Regions from separate parts of the Bradyrhizobium sp. S3.12.5 genome, predicted to be linked through region 2. Evidence: predicted binding sites of a transcription regulator. Region 2 holds the regulator's gene; the other holds the start of a gene.
What was found. Region 2 encodes LexA, which represses DNA repair genes until DNA is damaged. Its sites were predicted from a motif close to TGTTCNNNNTGTGTTCNG; they were not measured.

Region 1 (4,420 bases), on a different contig from region 2:
GCGCGCGATGGCCTTGTAGAGCGTGTCGATCAGCAGCGTCGACTTGCCGCCGCCGGAGACGCCGGTGACCGCGGTGAACAGGCCGAGCGGAATCTCGGCCGTGACGTTCTTCAGGTTATTGCCGCGCGCGTTCACCACCTTGATGGTGCGGCGATGGTTCGGCGGACGCCGCTCCGGCACCTCGACCTCGAGCTCGCCCGTGAGATATTTGCCGGTGAGCGAGTTCGGGTTGCGCATGATCTCGGCGGGCGTGCCTTCGGCGATGATGTGGCCGCCATGCATGCCGGCGCCGGGGCCGATGTCGAGCACGTGGTCGGCGAGCAGGATCGCGTCCTCGTCATGCTCGACGACGATCACGGTGTTGCCGAGGTCGCGGAGCCGCTTGAGCGTGTCGAGCAGACGGGCGTTGTCGCGCTGGTGCAGGCCGATCGAGGGCTCGTCCAGCACGTAGAGCACGCCCGTCAGCCCCGAGCCGATCTGCGAGGCGAGGCGGATGCGCTGGCTCTCGCCGCCGGACAGCGTGCCGGAGGAGCGGGAGAGGGTGAGGTAGTTGAGGCCGACGTCGAGCAGGAAGGTGAGGCGCTCGCGGATCTCCTTGAGGATGCGGCCGGCGATCTCGTTCTGCTGCGCGTTCAGCGCCTCAGGCACGGTCTCGAACCAGGCGCCGGCGCCCTTGACCGACAGCTCCGAGATCTCGCCGATATGCTTGCCGCCGATCTTGACGCAAAGCGCCTCGGGCTTCAGCCGGAAACCGGTGCAGGCGCCGCAGGGCACGTCGTGGAAATATTTCGAGAGCTCCTCGCGGGCCCATTCGCTTTCGGTTTCCCGATAGCGGCGATTGATGTTGGTGATGACGCCTTCGAACGGCTTCTTGGTGTCGTAGGAACGGACGCCGTCCTCGTAGGAGAACTTGATCTCGTCCTCGCCGGAGCCATGGAGGATTGCGTTCTGCGTCTTCTTCGGCAGATCCTTCCATTTGGCGGTCAGCGTGAACTTGTAGTGCTTGCCCAGCGCGGTCAGCGTCTGCACGTAATAGGGTGACGACGATTTGGCCCAGGGCGCGATCGCGCCCTTGCCAATCGCGAGCTCCTTGTCGGGGATGACGAGGTCCTCGTCGACATGCTGCTCGACGCCGAGGCCGCCGCAGGCCGGGCAGGCGCCGTAGGGATTGTTGAACGAGAACAGGCGCGGCTCGATCTCGGGGATCGTGAAGCCGGAGACGGGGCAGGCAAATTTTTCCGAGAACAGGATGCGCTCGGGCCCGCTCTTGTCGTGGATCTTTGCGGTCTTCTTCTTCTCTTTCTCTTCGGCAGGCGCGGCAGCAGTCGGTGTATCGGCATACTCGACCACGGCAAGGCCCTCGGCGAGCTTCAGCGCGGTCTCAAAACTCTCGGCGAGGCGCTGGCCGATGTCGGCGCGCACCACGATGCGGTCAACCACGACGTCGATGTCGTGCGGGAATTTCTTGTCGAGAACAGGCGCTTCCGCAAGCTCGTAGAAGGTGCCGTCGATCTTGACGCGCTGAAAGCCCTTCTTGAGCCATTCGGCGAGCTCCTTGCGGTACTCGCCCTTGCGGCCGCGCACCACCGGCGCGAGCAGATAGAGGCGGGTGCCTTCGGGCAGTGCCAGCACGCGGTCGACCATCTGCGAGACGGTCTGGCTCTCGATCGGAAGTCCGGTGGCCGGCGAATAGGGCACGCCGACGCGGGCCCAGAGCAGGCGCATGTAGTCGTAGATCTCGGTCACCGTGCCGACGGTCGAGCGCGGGTTCTTCGACGTCGTCTTCTGCTCGATCGAGATCGCTGGTGACAGGCCGTCGATCTGGTCGACGTCAGGCTTCTGCATCATCTCCAGGAACTGGCGGGCATAGGCCGAGAGCGACTCGACATAGCGGCGCTGGCCTTCCGCGTAGATGGTGTCGAAGGCGAGCGAGGACTTGCCGGAGCCGGAGAGGCCGGTGAACACCACAAGCTTGTCGCGGGGAATCTCGACGTCGATGTTCTTGAGGTTGTGCTCGCGCGCGCCACGGATCGTAATTGCGCGCAGACTCGAGCCCGCGGTCTGCTGTTGGCGCTTCGCCTTGATCACTTCATCCATCCGAGTTGCCCTCAAGGAATCCCAAAGGTGCGCGATCGCGCCGACCTAAAAGGCGCGCTTCGCCCGGAACCGGGATCGGCGCCGATGGGTATGCCGGCGAACGTAGGAAGAACGGAGACGGATTTCCAGTGGACTTTGCGAATCGTCAACGGATTGTTGGCGTGCTGGCGGGACTTGGCAGCAGGAGCCCCGCCGAGCGCTCCGCGTAAAACAAAAAGGCCGGCGGAAGGCCGGCCTTTCGTGACGATGTGACGTCGGTGGCGAAGATCAGTACTTCGCGACCACCGGGCCCCCGAAGTGATAGTTCACGCCGACCTGCACGGTGTGGAAGTTGAGCGTGCCGGTGGGCAGGGTGCCCGAGAAGTAGCTCTCGCCGCCGAGGCTGCGATAGAGGTACTCGCCCTTGACCGACCACTGCGGCGCGAAGAAGGCTTCGACACCGGCGCCGACGGTCCAGCCGGAGTGCCACTTGCTGTCTGACGCGGTCAGGCCGAGTGCGGAGAGGGTGATCTTGTTGTCGATCCAGGCGTAGCCGCCCGTGCCGTAGAACAGGACGTTATTGACGGCGTAGCCGATGCGGCCGCGAACGGTGCCCATCGCGTCGGTCTTCGAGCTGGCGGTCGCGGTCACGACGCCGAAGCCGGGGACGAGGGTCGCGCCGGTCGCCGTAGCGCTGACGTCAGCCCAGGCGCCATCAGCCTCGATACCGAACACGACGTTGCCGGTCTGCCAGTTGTAGCCGGCGGTGCCGCCGACGAAGCCACCCTTCATCTTCGGGTCACCAGAGGCGGCTTCCCAAGCGCCGCCACCGACGATACCGAGGTAGAAGCCGGTCCAGTTGTAGACCGAAGCCACGGCCACCGGAGCCTTGGTGTAGGGGCGAGCCGCCAGATCGGCAGCCGAAGCGGCGCCAGTGAGGGCGAGCAGACAGGCCGAAGCCAACAAAATCTTCTTCATATTCAACAATCCCAGTCCCAGTTTCTGTTTTGGGCTTCCGTGCGTCGGAAGCAGCATCGGACGCTGTTGTCCAACTTGGGTCGGCTTACATCATTGAAGCCGCAAGTTGTGTCTCTCAAAAGTCACAACAGATGCAAAATGTAATTGCCGCTGACCTATAGTTCCCTCCGGGGAACTCGCAGCAAAAAAGGCCGGCGCGAGGCCGGCCTTCCATCTCCCAATGAAATCAGCGGATATCAGTATTTTGCGACGATCGGGCCGCCAAAGCGATAGTTCAGGCGGACAAGACCCATATCCACATTCTGGCTGATGCGGTCAGTCTGGAATGCAATGCCCCCGGGTGCATTGAGGGTGAGCGTCCGATTGCCCAGGAAGATGTGGTCGTACTCGACGCCCACCGACCAGTTCTGCGCGAAGCCGAATTCGAGGCCCGCGCCGACCGTGCCACCCCAGCGGGTGTCGTTGGTCGAGGCGAGCAGGGTGCCGTCGCCGGCGAACCCGGGCGCAACGAAAATGTTGTACTTGTCGGCGACCACGGCACCGCCGCCCTTCACGTAGAACAGCACGTTGTTCCAGGCATAGCCGACCTGGCCTGTGAACAGGCCGAAGGCGTCAATCTTCGAGCGATTGCGCTGGTCCGGGAAGAGAACGCTGACATTGTCGCCGGAGAAGTCGGCCCAGTTGCCCTGGCCTTCGAGGCCGAACACCCAGTTGGCGGATTGCCAGCGATAGCCGACCTGGCCGCCGACCGTGCCGCCGGTGGCGTTGTGGCAACCTTCGCCGCCCACGAGCGCGCCGCCGCCGAAGACGACGCTATCCCAGCATTTGTGGCTCGAGCCGCCACCGCCGTTGATGCCGATGTAGAAGCCGCTCCAGTCGTAGATGGCGGCGGCCACCGGCGGCGGCGCCTTGGTGTAGGGACGGGCCGCAAGATCCGCTGCACTCGCCGGTGCAGACAGGCCGAACGCAACGATACCAATTGTGCCAAACAGAATTTTCTTCATTGCAGTCTCCCCAGTGTCGTCCGCTTCAATAATCCCGAAGCGTTCAATCAGGCGCGACGCCCATAAGAACCAATTCCGAGGCAAGCGTAGTGCAATCTGGAGGTCGAGTCCGTCGCCGGAATGCAACAGTCATGGGTCAATTGAAGTGCACCTAACTTGATGAATGTTAAGCGCTTTTCATGCTCTGGCGGAACTCGGCAGGGTTCCAATTCATCGCAGGATGAATAGCGGGCCGGGGTAGCGGCGTGCGCGCATGTTCGGGGGTCAAATTCCGCAGGAACAAATCTGGAACAGATGCTCGGCTGATGCTATATGTGGGGATAACCGAGGCCGTGGCGGGTCGGTCCGCCCGCGTAAGCGTA
Region 2 (4,420 bases):
GGCAGGGACGGGCAGCTGCACCTGATCAGGGCGAGCAAGGACAGCTTTCTGCTCAAGGAGTGGCTCGCGGCCGATGCCGACTCTCGCGATCCCGGCAGCGTCGCGCTTGCCGATGGTGTGTCGTGCGACGAGTCAGGCTGCGTGACGCCGCTCGCCGACGGACGCATCGTTGCGCTGGCGTTGCGCATTGACGCGCTGGGAGACGATTGCAGCCGCGCGGCACTGGTGGTGACGGCAAGGTCCGCGCCGCCGGATTGTGGTGCGATGGTGGTCGATCGGCCACGTCTCGTGCGTCAGGGCGCGCTGGCGCTGACGCCGCGTGGCGACGGCTTTGCGATTCAGGCGGTAAAGGCGAGGGGCGCAAACCGCCCCTGGTCGCCGGCGGCGGCCGGCGATGGAGATTTCGAACAGACCCTCATGCCGCGGTCGGCAGCTCCGCGCTCCAAAGACGCAACGCCGTCTGACGCCGACCTGCAGGCCGATGACTGAGATCGACGGCTTAGCCGATCGGCAGGCGCGGGGACGTGGAGCGGCTGTCGGCGACCTGCGGCTTGTGCTCGCGCTCGCCGAGCGGCTGGGTCACGGGCAGTTGCAGCACGGTTGCGCGCTGGCCTTCGACCAGTTGCGTCACCAGGACGTATTTGCCGTCGGGGAATTCGATCGCGTCGTGATGGCGGTCGGGAATGTGCGGATCGACCTTGCCGAACTTGCCGACGCGCGAGTTGATGGTGCGCGTCCAGATCCAGCGATTGTCGTAGCGGACGTTGTCGGCGAAGGCGAGCTCCGTTCCCGGCAGCAGGCAGACCGCGACGGACATGTCGGCTTCGGAGGCGAAGCCGCGCGTCGAGGTGCCGCGGAACGTTGTCGTGACGATCGTCTCGCCAACTTCTGCGGGACGCGTCGCGACGGCATGCAGGCTATAGTCACACATCGGGTGCTCCTCAATCAGGATAGAGCACCCGCGCCTCTGTCTCGGAGGCGCAGGCCCCTATCAGAGTGGAAGCTCATCTTATGCTTGTTTGTGGGCAAATCTGCGGCTCGCATCAGCAGAGCGCGATCACATTATCTTTTTCAAATGCACGAGGAACAAAGCCTGCTCCCGCGCATTCGGTGAGCGCGTTGCTTCAGCGGCCGGCTGGCGCTGACCAGCCCGAATATTGCCAAGCCGGCTGCGCGACGGCGTTACGGGCATTGCGGAATTGCTCGGTCGTTGCGCGCGGTGCTTTGCGAGCGTGGTGCTGCGGCTGCGCAGCCAAGGCTTGCGAGCCCAAGGCTTGCGACCCCAAGGCTTGCGACCCCAAGGCTTGCGACACTAAGGCCTGCGACGCTGATACTGCGATCAGCGTCATCGTGACGGTGCTCAAAATGATCTTGCGCATGTTGGTCTCCTCGGTCTGGCAAAGGCCCTGCGAAGCAATGCGTGCTTCGTTGCGGCGTGCCGAGGATGTAGCGCTGGAGAAGGGGCCGGATAATCTGTGCAAAACCAGAAAGACTACCCAGCCGGAGCGGACAATCGTCCGCTCCAATCGTTGATTGCGCTCGCCGATAGCGACGCGATCAGTACTTCCGGTACAGCCCGATCAGCTTGCCCTGGATCTTGACCCGGTTGGGCGGCAGGATGCGAACCTCATAGGCCGCGTTGGCCGGCTCGAGCGCGATCGAGGCGCCGCGACGGCGGAAACGCTTGAGTGTCGCTTCCTCGTCGTCGATCAGGGCGACCACGATGTCGCCGGTATCGGCGCTCTCGTTGCGCTGGATCAGCGCCATGTCGCCATCGAGAATGCCGGCCTCCACCATGGAGTCGCCGCGCACTTCGAGCGCGTAGTGCTCGCCCGAGCCGAGCATGTCGGGCGGGACGCTGATGGTGTGGCTGCGGGTTTGCAAAGCCTCGATCGGCGTGCCGGCCGCGATCCGGCCCATCACGGGCACTGCGACTGGACGCTCACCCTCGTCGGCCGGCAGGCTCGACGCCGGGCGCACCTTGCCGAGATTGCCCTCGATGACGCTCGGCGTGAAGCCGCGGCGGCTGCCAGCGGCGGCCTGGAGTTCGGGCAGCTTGATCACCTCGATGGCGCGGGCGCGGTTGGGCAGGCGGCGGATGAAGCCGCGCTCCTCGAGCGCAGTGATCAGGCGATGGATGCCTGATTTCGAGCGCAGATCGAGCGCGTCCTTCATCTCGTCGAAGGAGGGCGGCACGCCGCTTTCCTTCAGACGTTCACTGATGAACCGCAGGAGCTCGTACTGTTTGCGCGTTAACATCTCGACCAAAATCCCCCGGTTGATGTCGTTCGATTCCGAGACGCTGAAGTCAGCAATAAGCCGCACACGCTCGAAACAAATCATGAACGGACACTATATGTTCGATACTTGTTCCGCAACTGCTTAATTTACCGTGAACGCGACAAAGTTCGCGGAACGCATGCGAACAATGCGCTCAAACGGGCAGTCGCAGCACCTCGCAGGGCGCTCCCGCTTCGGCCCTCGGTGCGAACGGTGCGCGCACGAGAAGTGCCTGTGCCGCAGCGAGATTCGCAAGCAGCGAGGAGTCCTGGTGATTGACGGGAAGGGCGATCAGCGTGCCGTCATCACGCACATCCAGGCGGGCGCGCAGATAGTCCTCGCGCTGGTCATTGGCGCCGACGTCGCGGCCGAGCACGGCGCGTTCGCGGCGGTGATGAACCATCGAACGGCCCGACAACGCACGAATCAGCGGCACCATGAACAGGAAGCCGCAAACGTAGGATGACACGGGATTGCCGGGCAGGCCGATTACGCGCATCGCCCCGAGCTGCCCGTTCATCATCGGCTTGCCCGGCCGCATCGCGATTTTCCAGAACGCCATCGAGGTGCCTTCGTCGCGGAGCGCCTGCTGCACCAGATCGTGGTCGCCGACCGAGGCGCCGCCCGTCGTGATCAGGATGTCGGCGCCGGATTCGCGCGCGCGGCGGATGCCGGCGGTGGTGGCGGCAAGCGTGTCGGCGGCAATCCCGAGGTCGATGGTGTCGGCCCCCTCGCTGCGAGCGAGCGCATGCAGGGCGTAGCCGTTGGAATAAACGATCTGGCCATGACCAGGCGTCGTGCCCGGCATCACCAGCTCGTCGCCGGTGGCAAGAATCGCGACCTTCGGACGGCGGCTGACCGCCAATTGCGGGTGGTTCATGCCGGCGGCAAGCGCGAGGTCGCGCTCCGTCAGCCGGGCGCCCTTGCGCAGCAGCACGTCACCCTCGGAGAAGTCGACGCCGGCCGGGCGGATGTGCCGACCGGTGACGGCTTCCTCCTTGATCGTGATGCGCTTGCCGTCGGCAACGGTGTCCTCCTGGATCACGACTGCGTCCGCGCCGTCGGGAACGACACCGCCGGTGAAGATCCGGACGGCTTGCCCGGCACCGACAGTTCCTGCAAACGGCCGGCCGGCAGCGACCTCGCCGATGACATTGAGCTGCGCATCGACCCTGGCTGCATCGGCCGCGCGGACGGCATAGCCATCCATCGCCGACATCGCCTGCGGTGGCTGCGTGCGCCGCGCCGCGACGTCGCGCGCGAGGACGCGATGGAAGGCCGCATCAAGCGCGACAGATTCCTCGGGCAGCGGCTCCGCACCGGCGAGCACCGCGGCAAGCGCATCGGAAACCGGCATGAGGGCCACGGCTGAAAGCTCCTGCTTGGGCAACGCGACAATCAGGTCGCGGCCAGCGTTCTAGCCGACTGTGGCCGTTGAGGCAAAACGGATGCGCATACGCGCGGACGCAGCTATTTCTGGAGCAACAGCCGCACCAGCTCGGCCTGTCGCCCCACGCCGGTCTTGTCGAAGATCTTCGACAGATGGCTGCGCGCGGTTCCGTCCGCGATGCCGAGCCGTTCGGCCGTGGCTTTGCGGCCGCCGCCCTTGACGATCTCGAGCGCGAAGGCCGCTTCGGCACGGGTCAGGCCGTAACGCGCGCGTAGGGCGTCGAGTCTTGATCTCGCGTCCGGCTCGGGGTCGGTGATCAGCACCATCGCACTCGATCGCCAGCCGGAGGCGAGCGACACCGAGCTCTCCGCCCAATCGCTGCCGACCGGCGTTACCTGCACGTGCAGCGGCATGCGGCCGGGAAGCCGCCGCAGGCTCATCTCGCCTCCGATGCGATCGGGATTATCGATGCTGCACGAACCGACCAGCGTTTGCAGACAACGGCCATCGTCGCTGGTGATGGCGCTCAGCGCGCCCGCGTCGATCACGATGCCGTCGGCGGCGTCGAGCCATTCGCGCGCGCGACGATTGACGAAGATCGGGCGGGCCTGGGCGTCCGCGAGAATGAAACCCTGATCGAGGCCGTCGAGGCCCGCCAGCGCCGCGCGGCCGGCGATGTCGAGCTGGTGGGTACGCCGCTGGATCGCAACGGCGCGTACGAGATGCTGCGCCAACGTTGCAAACAGCCGC

Region 1: the regulator LexA is predicted to act here: its motif matches at 2,194-2,211, upstream of uvrA (excinuclease ABC subunit UvrA).

Annotation. Positions count from the first base shown of each region.
Region 1 covers NZ_JBEPRF010000016.1:156,891-161,310, reverse strand. The annotation lists gene uvrA (excinuclease ABC subunit UvrA) at 1-2,097, opposite strand, end outside; gene ABIC09_RS24145 (outer membrane protein) at 2,365-3,054, opposite strand; gene ABIC09_RS24140 (outer membrane protein) at 3,291-4,058, opposite strand.
Region 2 covers NZ_JBEPRF010000010.1:81,524-85,943, reverse strand. The annotation lists gene ABIC09_RS16300 (ComEC/Rec2 family competence protein) at 1-489, shown strand, start outside; gene ABIC09_RS16295 (hypothetical protein) at 500-931, opposite strand; gene ABIC09_RS16290 (hypothetical protein) at 1,125-1,379, opposite strand; gene lexA (transcriptional repressor LexA) at 1,558-2,259, opposite strand; gene ABIC09_RS16280 (molybdopterin molybdotransferase MoeA) at 2,435-3,646, opposite strand; gene ABIC09_RS16275 (helix-turn-helix transcriptional regulator) at 3,751-4,420, opposite strand, start outside.